Regions from separate parts of the Streptomyces sp. NPDC027185 genome, predicted to be linked through region 2. Evidence: predicted binding sites of a transcription regulator. Region 2 holds the regulator's gene; the other holds the start of a gene.
What was found. Region 2 encodes HspR, which represses chaperone genes until heat shock. Its sites were predicted from a motif close to TTGAGNNNNNNNNNCTCAA; they were not measured.
Positions count from the first base shown of each region.

Region 1: the regulator HspR is predicted to act here: its motif matches at 6,837-6,855, upstream of lon (endopeptidase La).

Region 1 is NZ_JBVHRF010000002.1:421,359-431,312, forward strand. Features, by position in the region: gene ACZ4M8_RS07030 (sensor histidine kinase) at 1-971, opposite strand, end outside; gene ACZ4M8_RS07035 (hypothetical protein) at 1,586-2,431, shown strand; gene ACZ4M8_RS07040 (MarR family winged helix-turn-helix transcriptional regulator) at 2,487-2,981, opposite strand; gene ACZ4M8_RS07045 (lysozyme) at 3,415-4,272, shown strand; gene lon (endopeptidase La) at 4,343-6,814, opposite strand; partial or broken gene ACZ4M8_RS07055 (GNAT family N-acetyltransferase) at 7,086-7,283, shown strand; gene ACZ4M8_RS07060 (rhomboid-like protein) at 7,411-8,223, opposite strand; gene ACZ4M8_RS07065 (spermidine synthase family protein) at 8,515-9,261, shown strand; gene ACZ4M8_RS07070 (response regulator transcription factor) at 9,408-9,954, shown strand, end outside.
Region 2 is NZ_JBVHRF010000010.1:103,578-113,531, forward strand. Features, by position in the region: gene dnaK (molecular chaperone DnaK) at 1-1,718, shown strand, start outside; gene grpE (nucleotide exchange factor GrpE) at 1,715-2,386, shown strand; gene dnaJ (molecular chaperone DnaJ) at 2,432-3,607, shown strand; gene ACZ4M8_RS27865 (heat shock protein transcriptional repressor HspR) at 3,609-4,058, shown strand; gene ACZ4M8_RS27870 (hypothetical protein) at 4,273-4,677, opposite strand; gene ACZ4M8_RS27875 (TIGR03618 family F420-dependent PPOX class oxidoreductase) at 4,856-5,260, opposite strand; gene ACZ4M8_RS27880 (Uma2 family endonuclease) at 5,429-6,010, opposite strand; gene clpB (ATP-dependent chaperone ClpB) at 6,360-8,996, shown strand; gene ACZ4M8_RS27890 (YbjN domain-containing protein) at 9,083-9,616, shown strand; gene ACZ4M8_RS27895 (bifunctional polysaccharide deacetylase/glycosyltransferase family 2 protein) at 9,917-9,954, shown strand, end outside.

The DNA.
Region 1 (9,954 bases), on a different contig from region 2:
GCGGCGGAGACCGAGACGCCGAGCGCGAGCAGCAGACAGATGCCGACCAGCGCGATCTCGATCTCCAGCGCGGTGACGTCGTCGTCGCGCAGGGCGGACAGGCGCTGGATCTCCTGGGTGGCCAGGGCCGACTCGACGCCGCGCATCAGATCCGTACGGGCGGTGAGGCTGGCCTGCACCCGCGAGCGGCTGAGCGCCGTGTCGGCGGCGTCCAGACGCGGCTGGTCGGTGAGGCGGGTGAGGTACCGCTCGGCGGTGGTGACGTCGGCGCCGTTGACGGTGGCGTCGTAGCGGTCCTGGGCGGCTTCCCCGGCGAGCTGGGTGAAGTCCGCGAGGGCGCCCTGTTCGCGCAGGTGGGCGAGTTGGGCGGCGGCGGTCAGGCGGGGCTGTTCGCCGCCCGCCCGCAGCGCCGCGAGCAGCAGTGCGCGGGTCCCGGCGGCCTGTTCGACGGCGCGGCCCAGCGCGGGCAGCGCGCGGGTGCCGGCGTCGTCGGCGTCCGCGCGTCCGGGCAGGGAGCGGGCGATGTCGTCGGCGATGGCGCCGAGCGCCTGGAGGGTGCGGGTGTACGCCTCGTAGGTGGCGTCCGCGGTGGTCGGTCCGGCCAGGGCCTCCTGGCGGGTCTGCGCCAGCGTGGCGAGCTGCTTCTCGGCGGTGGTGTAGACGGCGGTCTCACCGGCCGCGCCCTGCGCCGCGGCGCGCAGATCGCGCAGCTGCCGGTCGACGCGGGCGCGCAGCGACGCGTACCCGGCGGCGGTGTTCCCGCCGCGTCCGGTGGCGACGTACGACGTCATGACGTCGCGTTCGTCGGCGAGGGAGTGGGAGAGCGCGATGGCCCGTGCGTCGAGTTGGGCGAGGTCCACCAGGCGCTGGCTGGTGTGGGTGTCGTCCACCGCGGCGCTGATGCCGGGGGCGCCGGCGCCGGCCACGGCGACCGCGACCACCGCCACCGCGCCCATCAGACGGTTGCGCACGCGCGCGGGACGCCTGCCCGTCCGGTCACCACCGGCCGCCGCGTCCGCGCCGGGGCCCGTGCCCGTGTCCGGTACCGGGACCGGTCGGGCCGGTGTACCCGGCTTCCCTGCGCTGCCCCGAAGCCGCTTCTTCCGCACCGCTGCTCGCATTCCTGTTTCTCGCCTGCCCACGCCGTGTGGCGCGCGGGTCCGGCTCGGTTTCCGCTCGCGGGGCGAACCTGCGCGAAACCGCAGCAGTGCACACTTCCGCGAAGGGAAACAGCCCGGCTTTGCGCGGCGCGACGAATGTCCCGGCCCGCCCCCATGATCCGGGAAACGACCTTTCCACCGGCTCCGCGCAGTGGCTCGGCAACACCTGCCCGGCCACGCGAATGAGTGAACAACAATCGGAAGTTGACCATCAACTTCCGCGCGGGGCCGATTCCCGGTGCAACCATGCGCAACCTGGCGACCCGTTTGGAGAACCGGTCGGCGCCTGCAAAGATGCGCGCCCGCACCGCGCGCCCCCGCACGGGGCGCCCCGCCGCGTACGGACGGGCGGCGCACCGCCGTTCCTCCGCCCGCGCCGCGCCGCCACCGCCGCCGCCCGGCGCCCCTCCGGCAGACTGCCCGCCATGCGCATCGAACTCGCCGTCGCCCCCGGCGATCCCCAACACCCGAACGAGGACTACGCGTCCGTGGCCCTTCCCGCGTCCGGCCGGGGAGGGACTCTCGTCCTGCTGGACGGGGTGACGCCGCCCGAGGGCGGTTACGGCTGCGGGCATCCGGTGGCGTGGTTCACCGCGCGGCTCGGGGGCGCGATGCTCGAACTGTCGGGTTCGCACCGGGACATGACGCTCCCTGAGGTGCTCGCGGAGGCCATCTCCCGTACGGCCGCCATTCACCGCTCGACGTGTGACCTTTCTCACCCCCGTACTCCGCAGGCCACAGTGGTCGCCGTGCGGTGGTCCGAGGAGAGCGTCGAGCACCTCGTACTCTCCGACTCGGTCCTGCTGTTGGAGGGTGCGGACGGTGCCGTGACGGCGGTCCGCGACACCCGGCTCGCCGACCTGCCGCCGCACGTCCGCGCCGAGCGCGAGGCGCTGCGGGCGATGCCCCCCGGGGCGGCCGGGCGGGAGGCGGCGGTGCGCGCGTACGTGCGCTCGGTCGAGGCGCTGCGCAACGCCGAGGGCGGGTTCTTCACGGCGGCGGCCGATCCGTCGGTGGCCGCCCGCGCGCTGACCGGCCGGACGCCGCGCGAGGAGGTGCGGGCGCTCACCGCGCTCAGCGACGGCGCGGGGCGCTGGGTCGAGGTGTTCGGCGAGGGCTCCTGGCGGGAGTGCGCGGCGCTGGTGGCGGAGCGCGGTCCGCAGGCGCTGATCGACGCGGTCCGCGCGGCGGAGGAGGCGGACCCGCAGGGCGCCGCGTACCCGCGCGGCAAGCGCCACGACGACGCGGCGGTGGTGTACGTGGAGCCGTGAGGGGCGCGCCCGCGGGGACGGCGGGGCGGTCGGCGCGCGCCCCGGCGTCCGCGCCCTACGGCGCCTCCTCGCCCTCCTGTTCCGCGTTGAGGCGGTGCAGCAGGCGGCTCAGTTCGGCGATCTCGCTGCGGTCCCAGGCGGCGAGGCGGCGGGCGTAGCGGGCGCGGCGGGCGAGGCGGACGCGGCTGTAGCGCTCGCGCCCCTCGTCGGTCAGGCGGACGAGGACGGCGCGGCCGTCGGCCGGATCCGGCTCCCGGGCGACCAGTCCGAGCCCTTCGAGGGCGTGCAGCTGACGGCTCATGGTCGCCTTGCCGACGCCGAAGTACCCGGCGAGGTCGGTGGCGCGCTGCGCCCCGGCGTCGTCGAGCCGCACCAGCAGGCCGTACGCGGCGGGCTCCAGATCGGGGTGGACCTCGCGGGCCAGTTCGCCGGAGGACGCGCGGGCCCGGCGCAGGAAGACCGCCAACTCGCGCTCCAGGGCGAGGAATACCTGGTCCACACCTGCCGCGTCGCCCTGCTCCGCCGCTCCGTCGGCTCCGGTGTCGCGCACGTCAGCACCCTTTCCGGCGTTTCCGTTCGTGAAAAGTTTCCGCTCGTCGCGGCCGAAGCCGCAGCTCCGCCAGTATTTCGCAGGATTAGACCAACGGCAGCCCCGTGCCCCCCTTTTATCGCCGCGGTCTACGCGCGTATCGTCATTTCTGGCATGACCACACCAAGTCAGATGTGGTCAGGGCCGGTCCACGCGGCGCGCACGCACCGACGGCGCCCGCGCGCACCACGCACCACCGCACCGCGCACGTCGGCACTTTCCGCACCTCCGCACTTCCGTACGGCGCGTTCGCGCACCTCGCACCTCGGCACCACGTACCGCGCACCATCACGCACCACGCGGTCGCCGTACCCGGCGGCGCGCGAACACCCGGAGCCCGGCACGCCGTGGCTCCGTCCCCCCTCAGGTCACCACACGAAAACCGGAGACACGCATGCTCGTGCACAGGTCGGGCTCCCCGCACCGCACCCGCTCCCTGGCCGCCGTGGCCGGCGCCCTGCTCACGGCCCTCGCGCTGCTGCTGGGCCTGTCCGGCGGCAGCGCGACCGCCGCGACGCCCGCCGGCGACGCGCCCGAACCGTCCCACCCCGGCCAGGACTGGGCCGGCTCACAGATCGCCGCACACGAGGGCACCGGCACCGGCCGCCCGGCGACCGGGCTGCTCGCCGGGGTCGAGGGTGTCGACGTCAGCGGCCATCAGGGCAACGTCAGCTGGCAGACGCTGTGGAACAGCGGCGTGAAGTTCGCGTACGTCAAGGCGACGGAGTCCACCAGCTACGTCAACGAGTACTTCGCGCAGCAGTACAACGGCTCGTACAACATCGGCATGATCCGTGGCGCGTACCACTTCGCCACGCCGAACACCTCCAGCGGCGCCGCCCAGGCCAACTACTTCGTCGACCACGGCGGCGGCTGGTCCAAGGACGGCAAGACCCTGCCGGGCGCCCTGGACATGGAGTACAACCCGTACGGCTCCACCTGCTACGGCATGAGCGCCACCGGACTCGTCAACTGGATGAAGGACTGGTTCGCGACGTACAAGTCGCGCACCGGACGGGACGCCGTCATCTACACCTCCACCAGCTGGTGGAAGCAGTGCACCGGCAACTACGCGGGCTTCGGCTCCGTCAACCCGCTGTGGGTGCCGCGCTACGGCTCCTCGGTCGGCGAACTCCCGGCCGGCTGGGGCTTCCACACCATCTGGCAGTACACCTCGACCGGCCCGACCGTGGGGGACCACAACTCCTTCAACGGCGCCTACGACCGGCTCCAGGCGCTCGCCAACGGCTGAGCCGCCCCGCACGAACGGGCCCCTCCCGCGCGGTGCGGGAGGGGCCCCGGTGCGGTGACCGCCGCGTCCCTCACGCCGCGGCGGGCACCGCCCCGTCCACTGCGGCCACGTCGCGGACCGGCACGGCGGCGTCGGTCAGCGCCAGCTCCAGCACGGTGCGCACATCGGCGACCGGCCGCACGTCGAGGGCGGTCAGGACCTCCTCAGGGACCTCGTCCAGGTCCGGTTCGTTGCGCTGCGGGATGATCACTGTCGTGATGCCCGCGCGGTGCGCGGCGAGCAGCTTCTGCTTGATCCCGCCGACCGGCAGCACCCGCCCGGTCAACGACACCTCACCGGTCATCGCCACGTCCGGCCGCACCTGACGGCCCGACAGCAGCGAGGCCAGCGCGGTCGTCATCGTCACGCCCGCGCTCGGCCCGTCCTTCGGGACGGCTCCGGCGGGCACGTGCAGGTGGACGCCGCGCTCCTTGAGGTCGCCGACCGGCAGCTCCAGCTCCGCGCCGCGCGAGCGCAGGAACGACAGCGCGATGTGCGCCGATTCCTTCATCACGTCGCCGAGCTGCCCGGTGAGCGTCAGCCCCGAGGCGCCGGTCTCGGGGTCGGCGAGCGACGCCTCGACGTACAGCACGTCGCCGCCGGCGCCGGTGACCGCGAGGCCGGTGACCACCCCGGGCACGGCGGTGCGCCGCACGGCCGGATCCTGCGCCGCCTCCGGGGTGTGGTGCGGCCGCCCGATCAGCGGGCGCAGCTCCTCGGCGGTGACGGTGAACGGCAGCTCCCGCTCGCCCAGTTCGTGCCCGGCGGCCACCTTGCGCAGCAGCCTGGCTACCGCGCGCTCCAGGTTCCGTACGCCCGCCTCGCGGGTGTACTCCCCGGCCAGCTTGCGCAGCGCGGCGTCGTCGAAGGTGACCTCGCCGGGCGCGAGTCCGGCCAGCTCCAGCTGGCGCGGGAGCAGGTGGTCCCGGGCGATGACGATCTTCTCGTCCTCGGTGTAGCCGTCGAGCCGCACCAGCTCCATACGGTCCAGCAGCGGGCCGGGGATGGCGTCGAGGACGTTGGCGGTGGCGAGGAAGACCACGTCGCTGAGGTCGAGTTCGACCTCCAGGTAGTGGTCGCGGAAGGTGTGGTTCTGTGCCGGGTCCAGGACCTCCAGGAGGGCGGCGGCGGGGTCGCCGCGGTAGTCGGAGCCGACCTTGTCGATCTCGTCGAGCAGCACCACCGGGTTCATCGAACCGGCTTCCTTGATCGCCCGGACGATCCGGCCGGGCAGCGCGCCGACGTACGTCCGCCGGTGACCGCGGATCTCCGCCTCGTCCCGGACACCGCCGAGCGCCACGCGGACGAAGGAGCGGCCCATGGCCCGCGCGACGGACTCGCCGAGCGAGGTCTTGCCGACGCCGGGCGGGCCGACGAGCGCCAGCACGGCGCCCCCGGCGCGGCGGGCGCCGCCGGCCTCCGGGCCCTCCGGAGCGGCCCCGGCCGCCCGTTCGGCGCGGCGCTTGCGGACCGCGAGGTACTCGGTGATGCGCTCCTTGACGTCGTCCAGACCGGCGTGGTCGGCGTCGAGCACGGCGCGGGCACCGGCGATGTCGTAGGCGTCCTCGCTCCGCTCGTTCCACGGCAGTTCGAGGACGGTGTCGAGCCAGTTGCGGATCCAGGGGCCCTCGGGGCTCTGGTCACCGGCCCGCTCCAGCTTGTCGACCTCCTTCAGGGCGGCCTTGCGGACGTCCTCGGGGAGGGCGGCGGCCTCGACACGGGCACGGAAGTCGCCGCTCTCGTCGCCGTCGTCGCCGTTCAGCTCGGACAGCTCCTTGCGGACCGCCTCCAGCTGCCGCCGCAGCAGGAACTCCCGCTGCTGTTTGTCGACGCCCTCCTGGACGTCCTTGGCGATGGATTCGGCGACGTCCTGCTCGGCGAGGTGGTCGCGGAGCGTCTCGGTGGCGAACTTCAGCCGGGCCACCGGGTCGGTGGTCTCCAGCAGCCGGACCTTCTGCTCGGTGGTGAGGAAGGGCGAGTAGCCGGCGTTGTCGGCGAGGGCTGCGACGTCCTCGATCTGCTGGACGCGGTCGACGACCTGCCAGGCACCGCGCTTGCGCAGCCAGCTGGTGGCCAGCGCCTTGTACTCGGTGACGAGTTCGGTGACGGCGCCGGGGAGCGTACGGCCGCCCTCACCTCCGGCGCCGGGCACCGTCTCCTCGACGGCGGTGCCCTCCACCCAGAGGGCGGCGCCCGGCCCGGTCGTGCCGGAGCCGATGCGCACCCGGCGCAGGCCGCGGATCAGCGCGCCCGGGTCGCCGTCGGACAACCGCCCGACCTGCTCGATCCGCCCGAGCGTGCCGATCGCCGCGTACGTGCCGTCGACCCGGGGCACAAGGAGCACCTCCGGTTTGTTGCCCTGGTCGGCGGCGGACTGCGCGGCCTCGACGGCGGCGCGCACGTCCGCGTCCGACAGGTCCAGCGGCACGACCATGCCGGGCAGGACCACCTCGTCATCGAGGGGCAGCACGGGCAGAGTGAGCGTGTGGGACGACGAAGCCATGATCTCCCCTTCGGCAGGCAAGTTGAGCTGTACTCACTCAATGCAGCTGCGCGGCCGGATGTTCCCCGACCGGTGTTCGCTGTGAGCGATCAGAGGGGGACGGGGCGGTGGCACGGGCCGGGGCGGCTCCGGACCGGCGGCGGGGCGGCGGCCCTCGCGGGCGGCCCGGCGGACGGGGCGCGAGCGGCCCCGGCCCGTGCCCTCCGCTCGACGGGGCGCGGACGGTGCCGGGCGCGGCTCCGGCCGGGCGCCGCCCGGTGGGACGGGCCCCGGCTCGACGCTCTCCGCCTGGCGCGGCCGCGGCCTCTACCGCGCGCTGGTCGCCGCCCGCGCCACCCTCGCCGTCGCCCACGGCGTGGACCTCCTCCAGGTGGACGCCTCCGCCGACAGCGCCCCCATCCTCCGCCGCCTCGGCCTCCACGCCGTCACCACCACCACGCCGTACGTATGGACACCGCCGGGCGCCTGAGGGCGCCCGGACCCGGCGCGACGGGGCGGACCAACGGGCATGCACACGCCGGTGACCTGCGGAAACAGGCCGCCCCCGGGTGAGGCGGTCTCACGCGGGCGGTCGGCGTCCGCCCCACCCTCCGGGCTCACCCCCGCCGGCGCGCCCCCGCGACCGGCCCCGGGCGGCCCGGCGCCCGGCGCAGCGCCGGATGGCCGAGGTCGCCGTGGAGCCGGGCCGGGCGCGGGCCGGAGCGTCCGCGGCGCAGCGGGTGCCGGGCGGCGGCGCCGATGGCGAGGGAGAGGAGATGGCCGCAGGAGCTGAGCGGATCGGCGAAGGTCAGCAGACCGGCCGCGGCGTAGCCGGCGGCGCCGGTGAGCAGTGGCCACCGCAGCCGCCCCGGCAGCAGTCCGGCCAGCGCTCCGGCGCAGGCCATCACGCCGTAGCTGATGCCGTAGTCGAGGCGGTGCGCCGCACCGGGCGGCAGCGTCCCGGCGGCGACCGCGGCACCCACCGGCAGTTCGGTGGCGAGGGTGGCCAGCACATGGCCGCCGGCGAAGACCGCGAGGGTGCGCGCGGCGCCGACCCGCCGCTCCAGCGCGGTCAGCACCACGACGAAGGCGAGCGCGAACCCGGAGAGCATCCCGCCGTCGCTCCACAGCGCGCTCGCCACCAGCACCCGCAGCGGCGCGGCGGCCAGATGCGCCGCGTCGGTGCTGGAGGCCCGCAGCAGCTCCGTCACCCGCGCCGGGTCCGCGTACGCCGCGAACAGCGACGTCGCCACCAGCAGCAGCGTGTACCAGAAGGTGAAGGGCGTCGCCCGGGGCCCCGGCAGCAGCCGCCCCGGCCACCACCGCGACCGCGCCGTGCCGCCGGGCGGCCCGTCCGCCGCCTCCGTCCGGCGGGGCCCGCCCGCCGGTGCCCCGGAACCGGCCGCCCGAACGGCGAATCCCTGCCGCACGCCCCGAACGACCCGCCCGGCTCCGGCCACGCACCCGCCCCGGGACGGCACCGCCGCCCCACCGTCCGTCCCCATCGCACCGCCCCTCCCCTTCCCCGTCGCCCCGTCCGGTCCCGCCGCCCCGCGCCCCCGGGGCGTCCGCGTACTCAACGCGCGGCGGCGCCCGGCCGTTCACCCCCCGGCGGTCCGCACCGGGTGAGGTACGTCACGGTGCGCAACCCGGGCGGGGTGTGCCGCGTCGTCCGCGCCGCCGGTTGGACCGGCGACGCGGACGTTGGCCAGGATGGCCGTATGACTCCCGTTCCCTGCGACCCGACCTTCCCGTCCCCGGCCGGCCCCGCGGCGGGGCCCGTCACACTGGACCGCCGCGAGGGCCCGTACGGCGAGGTGGTGCTGCGCCGGCGTGACGGCGCGGACGGCTCCGGTGGCGCGCCGGTCTTCGAGATCATCGCCAACGGCTGCTTCCTGATGGACACCTCCGACGGCCGCTCCGAACGGCTGCTGATCGACGCGGCGCTCGCCTCCCTGCCGCCCGAGCGGGAGCGTCCGGCCGTCCTGATCGGCGGTCTCGGTGTGGGATTTTCGCTGGTCAGGGCGGTGGAGGAGGAGCGCTGGGGGCGGATCGAGGTGATCGAGCGGGAGCCCGCGGTGATCGACTGGCACCGCACGGGCCCGCTCGCCGCACTCACCGGCCGGGCGCTCGCCGACCCCCGCGCCGCGATCGTCCACGCCGATCTCGTGGCCCATCTGCGCGAGGACACGGCGCCCGGTGCGTACGACGCGCTCTGTCTGGACATCGACAACGGCCCGGACTGGACCGTCACCGACGGCAACGACGGGCTCTACTCCCCCGCCGGGCTCGCGGGCTGCCGTGCGGCGCTGACGCCGGGCGGGGTGCTGGCCGTCTGGTCGGCGCAGCCGTCACCCGCCTTCGACCAGGCCCTCCGGAATGCCGGGTTCTGTCACGTTCGCACGGAAGAGGTGCCCGTTGCCCGAGGTGTCCCCGACGTCGTTCACCTCGCGCACAAGGGCGCGTAGCCGACAGTCACACCGTGCGCTTACGCTGCTCCCCTGGATGTGACGCGGCGCCGCGGCACACGGCCCGCGACGGGCCGCCGCGCGCCGTGAGGCCGCACATCCAGTCACTACGCGACCAGGCACACGGGGACATGCAGGGGCGGGCGATGGACCAGACTCAGACCAGCCAGGGCGGCACCGCCGCGGCCACGCCGGGCGCCCAGCGCCGGGTGCTGGTCGTCGAGGACGACCCGACGATCGTGGACGCCATCGCGACCCGGCTGCGCGCCGAGGGCTTCCAGGTGCAGACGGCCACGGACGGCCCCGCGGCCGTCGACACCGCCGAGGCGTGGCAGCCCGACCTGCTGGTCCTCGACGTGATGCTGCCGGGCTTCGACGGCCTGGAGGTGTGCCGCCGGGTGCAGGCGCAGCGCCCGGTGCCGGTGATGATGCTGACCGCGCGTGACGACGAGACGGACATGCTGGTCGGTCTCGGCGTCGGCGCCGACGACTACATGACCAAGCCGTTCTCCATGCGGGAGCTGGCCGCGCGGGTGCACGTCCTGCTGCGCCGCGTGGAGCGGGCGGCGCTCGCCGCGCACACCCCGCGCAGCGGCATCCTGCGCCTGGGCGAGCTGGAGATCGACCACGCGCAGCGCCGGGTGCGGGTGCGCGGAGCCGACGTCCATCTGACGCCGACCGAGTTCGACCTGC
Region 2 (9,954 bases):
TGGTCGGCGAGGTCGCGAAGCGCCAGGCGGTCACCAACGTCGACAGGACCATCCGGTCGGTCAAGCGCCACATGGGCACCGACTGGAAGGTGGACATCGACGGCAAGGGCTTCAACTCGCAGCAGATGAGCGCCTTCATCCTGCAGAAGCTCAAGCGTGACGCCGAGGCGTACCTGGGCGAGAAGGTTGTGGACGCGGTCATCACCGTCCCGGCCTACTTCAACGACTCCGAGCGCCAGGCCACCAAGGAGGCCGGTGAGATCGCGGGTCTGAACGTCCTGCGCATCGTCAACGAGCCCACCGCCGCCGCCCTGGCGTACGGCCTGGAGAAGGACGACCAGACCATTCTGGTCTTCGACCTCGGTGGCGGCACCTTCGACGTCTCGCTGCTGGAGATCGGCGACGGCGTCGTCGAGGTGAAGGCCACCAACGGTGACAACCACCTCGGTGGTGACGACTGGGACCAGCGCGTCGTCGACCACCTGGTCAAGCAGTTCCAGAACGGCCACGGCGTCGACCTGTCCAAGGACAAGATGGCGCTCCAGCGGCTGCGCGAGGCCGCCGAGAAGGCGAAGATCGAGCTGTCGTCCTCCACCGAGACGACGATCAACCTTCCCTACATCACCGCCTCCGCCGAGGGCCCGCTGCACCTGGACGAGAAGCTCACGCGCTCGCAGTTCCAGCAGCTGACCGCGGACCTCCTCGACCGCTGCAAGACCCCGTTCCACAACGTCATCAAGGACGCCGGCATCTCGCTGTCCGAGATCGACCACGTGGTCCTGGTCGGCGGTTCGACCCGTATGCCGGCCGTCGCCGAGCTCGTCAAGGAGCTGACCGGCGGCAAGGAGGCCAACAAGGGCGTCAACCCGGACGAGGTCGTCGCCATGGGCGCCACCCTCCAGGCCGGTGTCCTCAAGGGCGAGGTCAAGGACGTTCTGCTCCTCGACGTCACCCCGCTGTCCCTCGGTATCGAGACCAAGGGCGGCATCATGACCAAGCTCATCGAGCGGAACACCACGATTCCGACGAAGCGCTCCGAGATCTTCACGACGGCCGAGGACAACCAGCCGTCCGTCCAGATCCAGGTCTACCAGGGCGAGCGCGAGATCGCGGCGTACAACAAGAAGCTCGGGATGTTCGAGCTGACGGGTCTGCCGCCGGCCCCGCGTGGTGTCCCGCAGATCGAGGTCTCCTTCGACATCGACGCCAACGGCATCATGCACGTGACCGCCAAGGACCTGGGCACGGGCAAGGAGCAGAAGATGACCGTCACCGGCGGCTCCTCGCTGCCGAAGGACGAGGTCGACCGCATGCGCCAGGAGGCGGAGCAGTACGCGGACGAGGACGCGAAGCGCCGCGAGGCCGCCGAGTCCCGTAACCAGGGCGAGCAGCTCGTCTACCAGACGGAGAAGTTCCTCAAGGACAACGAGGAGAAGGTCCCCGCCGAGGTGAAGACCGAGGTCGAGACCGCCGTCGGCGAGCTGAAGGAGAAGCTCAAGGGCGAGGACTCCGCCGAGATCCGTACCGCCACCGAGAAGGTCGCCGCCGTCTCGCAGAAGCTGGGCCAGGCCATGTACGCCGACGCCCAGGCCGCGGGCGCGGACGCCGGTGCCGCGGGCGCCGCGGGTGCCGGTGCGGGCGAGGCCAAGGCCGAGGACGACGTCGTGGACGCCGAGATCGTCGACGACGAGAAGCCCAAGAAGGACGGTGCGGCGTGACGGAGGAGACCCCGGGCTTCGAGGAGAAGCCCGACGTCTCCGGCGCCGAGTCCGCAGGCAACGCTGACGACGCGGCGCGAGCCGAGTCCGCCGACAAGGCGGGCTCGGCCCCGGCCGGGGACGACAAGCAGGGCGCGCAGGACATCGCGCTCACCGCGCAGCTGGACCAGGTGCGTTCGGCGCTCACCGAGCGCACGGCGGACCTCCAGCGGCTCCAAGCCGAGTACCAGAACTACCGGCGCCGGGTGGAGCGGGACCGCGTCGCGGTCAAGGAGATCGCCGCGGCGAACCTCCTGTCCGAGCTGCTCCCGGTCCTCGACGACGTGGGCCGCGCCCGCGAGCACGGCGAGCTGGTCGGCGGTTTCAAGTCGGTGGCCGAATCGCTGGAGACCGTCGTCGCCAAGCTGGGCCTGATGCAGTTCGGCAAGGAGGGCGAGCCCTTCGACCCGACGATCCACGAAGCCCTGATGCACTCGTACGCACCGGACGTCACGGAGACCACGTGCGTGGCCATCCTGCAGCCCGGGTATCGCATCGGTGAGCGGACGATCCGCCCCGCGCGGGTCGCCGTCGCCGAGCCGCAGCCCGGCGCCCAGGGCGGCAAGTCCGCCTCCGAGGACGGTGCCAAGGCTTCGGACGAGGAGAACGGTGGCCCGGACGAGGGCTGACGTGCGGACGGCAGCGAAGAAGATGCGGAAGGAGGGACGTCGGGGATGAGCACGAAGGACTTCGTCGAGAAGGACTACTACAAGGTCCTCGGCGTCCCGAAGGACGCCACCGACGCCGAGATCAAGAAGGCGTACCGCAAGCTGGCCCGGGAGAACCACCCGGACGCCAACACCGGTGACTCCGGCGCCGAGGCGCGCTTCAAGGAGATCTCCGAGGCCAACGACGTACTCGGCGACCCCAAGCGGCGCAAGGAGTACGACGAGGCGCGGGCGCTCTTCGGCAACGGCGGCTTCCGGCCCGGTCCCGGCGGGGGCGGCGGCAGCTTCAACTTCGACCTCGGCGACCTCTTCGGAGGTGCGCAGGGGCAGGGGAGCGCCGGCGGCTTCGGCGGTGGCCTCGGGGACGTCTTCGGCGGCCTGTTCAACCGCGGCGGCGGTGCGGGGGCCCGCACCCAGCCGCGGCGCGGGCAGGACATCGAGTCCGAGGTGACGCTCAGCTTCACCGAGGCGGTGGACGGGGCCACGGTCCCGCTGCGGATGTCCAGCAAGGAGCCGTGCAAGGCGTGCTCGGGCACCGGCGACAAGAACGGCACCCCGCGGGTCTGCCCGACCTGTGTGGGCACCGGTCAGGTCAGCCGGGGCGCGGGCGGCGGCTTCTCGCTCACCGATCCGTGCGCCGACTGCAAGGGCCGCGGCCTGATCGCGGAGAACCCCTGCGAGGTCTGCAAGGGCAGCGGCCGGGCCACCAGCGCCCGGACGATGCAGGTCCGCATCCCGGCGGGCGTCTCGGACGGGCAGCGCATCCGGCTGCGCGGCAAGGGCACGCCCGGCGAGCACGGCGGTCCGGCCGGTGACCTCTACGTCGTGGTGCACGTCCAGCCGCACCCCGTCTTCGGCCGCAAGGGCGACAACCTCACCGTCACGGTGCCCGTCACCTTCCCGGAGGCGGCGCTCGGCGGCGAGGTGCGGGTGCCGACGCTGGGCGGCCCGCCCGTCACGCTCAAGATCGCACCGGGCACCCCCAACGGCCGCACCATGCGGGCCCGGGGCAAGGGCTCGGTGCGCAAGGACGGCACCCGGGGTGACCTGCTGGTCACCGTCGAGGTGATCGTTCCCAAGGATCTCGGCGACAAGGCGAAGGAGTCGCTGGAGTCCTACCGCGAGGCGACCGCGGATCAGGATCCGCGGGCGGAGCTTTTCCAGGCCGCGAAGGGAGCATGAGATGGACAGCCGGGGTCACCGTCGGAATCCGTATGAACTGACCGAAGATTCACCGGTGTACGTCATCTCCGTCGCGGCCCAGCTCTCCGGCCTGCATCCGCAGACCCTGCGCCAGTACGACCGGCTCGGACTGGTCTCGCCCGACCGCACGGCCGGGCGGGGCCGCCGGTACTCCGCCCGGGACATCGAACTGCTCCGCACGGTGCAGCAGCTGTCCCAGGACGAGGGCATCAACCTCGCCGGTATCAAGCGCATCATCGAGCTGGAGAACCAGGTCGCGGCGCTCCAGCAGCGCGTCGCCGAACTCCAGGGCGCCCTGGAGGGCGCCGCCAGCGCGATGCAGCAGCGGGAGGCCGCGGTCCACGCGTCCTACCGCCGCGACCTGGTCCCGTACCAGGATGTGCAGCAGACCAGCGCGCTGGTGGTGTGGCGCCCCAAGCGGGGCGAGTGACCACCACCGAGGAGCGCCGAGGTGAGCGGAGAGGGCCGGGGCGACCTGGCCCTTTCGCATGTCCGGGACCGGACCGGGCCGGGCCGGGGCGCGCGGGGCTGTGGTGCGAGGCGCCGTTTCTGCTCGGCCGCTCGGCCCGTCGGTCCCGGCCGTGCGCCGGCTGCCCGGTCAGCCGGCCGTCCGGTGGCTGCCCGGCGCCCCGGTGGCCGTCCGTTCAGTGTCCGCTGTAGCCCGCCGTCGGCATCGAGAGGCGGCGGTGGACGTCCGAGGTCATCGCGAGGTCGTAGACCGGTTCGTCGAGGTCGGCGGTGGCCAGGCGGATGCCGGCGGTGGCGCAGCGGGCGGTGAACGCGTCGGCGTCGTCCACGGCGTGTTCCAGTGCGCGGCGGTGCGGCGTGACGAAGACATCGACCAGTCCGCGTTCCGCGTCGCGCCAGAGGGTGGGGTGCCCGGCGGGCAGCCGGTGCAGGCTCAGCCGGACGGTGAGGTCGTAGCCGCGGGCCGCCGCCCACCGTTCGCACATGGCGTGCTGGCCGCGGTCGTCGACGAGGAACGGCTCGTCGCCCAGTTCGGACAGCGGCATCAGAGCGGCGAGGGCGGTGGCGCGGACCGGGTTCATCGTGCCCTCCGGGCGGGGTCGGTGTGCGGGCGAGAATACCGGCGCACGGAGGCCGTCGTAACAGCCCGTCACCTGCCGGGTGCCCGGGGTCCGGGCCGGTCGGCGGCCCGTTCCGGACCGGTGGGCCTGCCGCGTTCCGGGTGGGCCGGGGGTGGCCGTGCTGCCTGGTCCCGTCGGCTCAGGCCCGGCCGAGTGCCCGGGTCACGGCGATCTCGATCACCACGCGCTCCGGGTTGGGGGTCGGCGTCCGGCCGTACCGCTCGGCGTACCGCCGCTCGGCGTCCGCGACCGCCGTCGCGCTGTCCCGGACCCGGGCGGTGCCTTCCAGCGTCGCCCAGCGCCGCCCCGCGAACTGGCAGACCGCGGCCCGTGCGCCATCGGTCCCGGCGGCCCGGACGTTCCGCGCCTTGGTGCTGCCGCCGCGCGTGATGATCCGCGCGATCCGCTGCTCCGCGTCGTACGTCACCCCGACCGGCACGACGTGCGGGGAGCCGTCGGCCCGCGGCGTGGTCAGCGTCGCAACGACGCGCTCGCTCCAGAAGGCGAGGTAGGCGGGGCTGAGGTCGGCGAGATCGTGGGCCATGGGGGAAGCGTAGCGAGGGGGTCGGGGGCGCCTGTTTCCCCGTAGGGCGGGAGGTGTCCGCAGGCGTCCCGACGGGCGGGCCGCTGCCCGTACGGCGGTGGGTTCCTGCTCGCGTACGGCGAGGGGCCGGGCCCCGTGCGGGCGGCCCGGCTCCTCGGGGTGCCTGCCTCAGAGGAAGTCGCCGGTCTCCAGAGTGAAGGAGAACGGCGCGGGCAGCGGCAGCGGTTTGCCGAAGGGGATCGAGTGGGACTCGCGGTAGTCGTCCCCCTCGGGGTCGCTGAACAGCGTGACCGTGGAGGTCTCGCGGTCGACGAGGAGGTAGAGGGGGAGGGCGGCGCGGGCGTAGCAGTGGCGTTTGGCGATGCGGTCCCGCTCGGCGTTGCTGCTGGTCACCTCCACCACCAGCGCGACGCCGTCGGGCGGCATCCACGGGGGAGCGCCCCGGAAGAGACGTAGGGCCCAGGGGGCCATCGTGGCGTCCGGGATGACTCGGTTCGTGAGGCCGGGATCGGCACCGGGAAGGACGAGACCCTTTCCGCCCGAGATCTGCATGCGGGTCGCGGACGCCGCTTTCACCTGGTCGTTGATGAGGTCCAGGTAGTCCTCGTGATCCCCGTCGGTCGGCGGTGACACAACAATTTGCCCCTCGATCAACTCGGCGCGGAACCCGCGGGGGGTTTCCATGCCGAGGAAGTCGTTCAGGAGGTTCTGTCGGTCGGTCGCCGTCGGCTCATATGCCATAGCTGTCATGCTGCACCTCCATTGCGGTCGAGGCCAGTGTCGGCGCCGGGCATGGGGTGCCATTGGCATATGCGGACGGTTCACCCGTAGGTGTGGCAAGGCGCGGGCCGGGGAACCCGGGCGCCGTGGCCGACGCGAGGGTCCCGTCCGGCCCGCCGCGGAGGCTTCGGCCGGGCCCGCCCTTTCCCGCGTTCTTGAGTCGATCCCGCTCAACTTCCGCCTTGAGTGAAGTATACTCAACTTACTGGACGCCAACCAGGGCATGTACCGGACGCGTCATACGCCCCGTACGCGCCCGCCGCCGGGCGGACCGGCAGTACAGGACGAGAACGCCGAGCACGAGGAGGACCCCGCGACCGTGGACGCCGAGCTGACCAACAAGAGCCGGGAGGCGCTGAGCGCCGCCAACGAGCGGGCGATCACCGCCGGGCACGCGGACATGACATCCGCCCATCTGCTGCTCGCGCTGCTGGCCGGACCCGCCGACAGCAACGCCAACATCATCGATCTGCTGGCCGCCGTCGGCGCGGACGCCGCGGTGCTGCGCGGCGGCGCCGAGCGGCGCCTGGCCGCGCTGCCCAGCGTGCAGGGCTCGACGGTCGCGCCGCCGCAGCCCGACCGTGAGCTGCTGGCCGTCCTCACCGACGCCGCCCGCCGCGCCAAGGAGCTGGGCGACGCCTACGTCTCCACCGAGCACCTGCTCATCGGCATCGCGGCCAAGGGTGGCGCCACCGGCACCCTCCTCGACGAACAGGGCGCGTCCGCGAAGAAGCTGCTCGCCGCGTTCGAGGCGTCCCGGGGGGACCGCCGGGTCACCAACGCCGACCCGGAGGGCACGTACAAGGCGCTGGAGAAGTTCGGTACGGACTTCACGGCGGCGGCGCGCGAGGGCAAGCTCGACCCGGTCATCGGGCGGGACCACGAGATCCGCCGGGTGGTGCAGGTCCTCTCCCGCCGGACGAAGAACAACCCGGTGCTGATCGGCGAGCCCGGCGTCGGCAAGACCGCCGTCGTCGAGGGGCTGGCCCAGCGCATCGTCAAGGGCGACGTCCCCGAGTCGCTGCGGAACAAGCGGCTGGTCGCACTGGACCTCGGCGCGATGGTCGCGGGCGCGAAGTACCGCGGTGAGTTCGAGGAGCGGCTGAAGACCGTCCTCGCGGAGATCAAGGCCAGCGACGGCCAGATCATCACCTTCATCGACGAACTGCACACCGTCGTCGGCGCGGGCGCCGGCGGCGACTCCGCGATGGACGCCGGCAACATGCTCAAGCCGATGCTGGCCCGCGGTGAGCTGCGGATGGTCGGCGCGACCACGCTCGACGAGTACCGCGAGCGGATCGAGAAGGACCCGGCGCTGGAGCGCCGCTTCCAGCAGGTGCTGGTCGCCGAGCCGACCGTCGAGGACACCGTCGCGATCCTGCGCGGGCTCAAGGGACGCTACGAGGCGCACCACAAGGTCGCCATCGCCGACTCCGCGCTGGTCGCCGCCGCCACCCTCTCCGACCGCTACATCACCTCCCGCTTCCTGCCGGACAAGGCCATCGACCTCGTGGACGAGGCCGCGTCCCGGCTGCGGATGGAGATCGACTCCTCGCCCGTCGAGATCGACGAGCTCCAGCGGTCCGTGGACCGGCTGAAGATGGAGGAGCTGGCGCTGCGGAACGAGACCGACGCCGGCTCCGTCGCCCGGCTGGCCAAGCTCCGCCGCGACCTCGCCGACAAGGAGGAGGAGCTGCGCGGACTGACCGCCCGCTGGGAGAAGGAGAAGCAGGGCCTCAACCGCGTCGGTGAGCTGAAGGAACGCCTCGACGACCTGCGCGGACAGGCCGAGCGGGCGCAGCGCGACGGCGACTTCGACACCGCCTCCAAGCTGCTCTACGGCGAGATCCCCGGCCTGGAGCAGGAGCTGGAGGCGGCCGCGGCGGCCGAGGCGGAGCAGGAGGCGTCCGCCGAGTCGATGGTGAAGGAGGAGGTCGGGCCGGACGACATCGCCGACGTCGTCGGGTCCTGGACCGGCATCCCCGCCGGCCGCCTCCTGGAGGGCGAGACGCAGAAGCTGCTGCGCATGGAGGACGAGCTGGGCAAGCGGCTCATCGGCCAGGGCGAGGCGGTGCGCGCCGTCTCCGACGCGGTGCGCCGCACCCGCGCCGGCATCGCCGACCCGGACCGGCCCACCGGCTCGTTCCTCTTCCTCGGCCCCACCGGCGTCGGCAAGACCGAGCTGGCGAAGGCGCTCGCCGACTTCCTCTTCGACGACGAGCGGGCCATGGTCCGCATCGACATGTCGGAGTACGGCGAGAAGCACTCCGTCGCCCGTCTCGTCGGCGCGCCTCCCGGCTACGTCGGCTACGAGGAGGGCGGTCAGCTGACCGAGGCGGTCCGCCGCCGCCCGTACTCCGTGGTGCTGCTGGACGAGGTGGAGAAGGCCCACCACGAGGTCTTCGACGTCCTGCTTCAGGTCCTCGACGACGGGCGGCTCACCGACGGCCAGGGCCGTACCGTCGATTTCCGGAACACCATCCTCATCCTCACCTCCAACCTCGGCTCGAACTTCCTGATGGACCCGCTGCTCAAGGAGGAGCAGAAGAAGGAGAAGGTGCTGGAGAGTGTCCGGGCGTCGTTCCGGCCGGAGTTCCTCAACCGCCTCGACGACCTCGTGGTCTTCCACCCGCTCGGCACCGACCAGCTCCAGCGGATCGCCCGCATCCAGATCGACCACCTGCAAAAGCGCCTCGCCGACCGCCGCCTCACCCTCGACGTCACCGACGCGGCCCTGACCTGGCTCGCCTGGCTCGGCCAGGAGCCGGTCGCGGACGCCCCGGCGCCGGACCTCTCGTACGGTGCCCGGCCGCTGCGCCGCCTGGTGCAGACCGCCATCGGCGATCAGCTGGCGCGCGCCATCCTCGCGGGCGACGTGCTGGACGGCGACACCGTCACCGTCGACGTCGACGGCGACCACCTCGCCGTGACGTCCGTCCCCGCCGCCCGGGACTGACGCGCCGTGCCCCGCCCCGCCGGGGGTTGCCAGGACGGGGCGGGCATGGTGGAGGATGACGCAGACCATACGAAGGGAATTCCACGGTGAGCATCGACCCGTCCTCGATTCCGAATTTCGGGGGCCAGCCCGAACCGCAGCCGACCGGGCCTGAGGGTCCCGTCGTGCCCGACCAGGATCTGGTCAAGCAGCTCCTCGACCAGATGGAGCTGAAGTACGTCGTCGACGAGGAAGGTGACCTCGCCGCCCCGTGGGAGCAGTTCCGCACGTACTTCATGTTCCGCGGCGAGGAGGAGCAGCAGATCTTCTCCGTCCGCACCTTCTACGACCGCCCGCACGGCCTGGAGGACAAGGCCAAGCTGCTGGAGGCGATCGACGACTGGAACCGCCGCACCCTGTGGCCCAAGGCGTACACCCACACCCACGACGACGGCACCGTCCGGCTGATCGGTGAGGCGTCGATGCTGGTCGGCACCGGTGTCGCGCTCGAACACTTCGTGTCGAGCACCGTCAGCTGGGTCCGCGCCTCCATCGAGTTCGACAAGTGGGTCATCGAGCAGCTCGGTCTGGAGTCCGAGATCGACGACTCCGGCGACGACAAGCCGGACGACGAGGGCTGACCCGCCCCCGACGCCTGCCGCGGGCCCCCGGAACGCCTCCGTTCCGGGGGCCCGCGGCATGTCCGGCAGGCGGTGAACACCCGCTTTTCCCCGCATATGGAAGCCGGTGCCCGTTCCGCAACGTACCGGCGCACCATGGCGGGAACCGGATCTCCAACTCGCCGGTAGGCCCCGGATACACTCCCCTGCCATGCGTGAACGGACAGTGGATACCAGGTGGCGAATACGGGCGCCGCGGCAGGACCGGAGCAGATCGGGCGGCGCCGACGGTGACCCGCACAGCCGTGATGTCCGCCGCTGATGGCGGCCCGCGGCAAAGCGACCGGTAACGGCGCGGC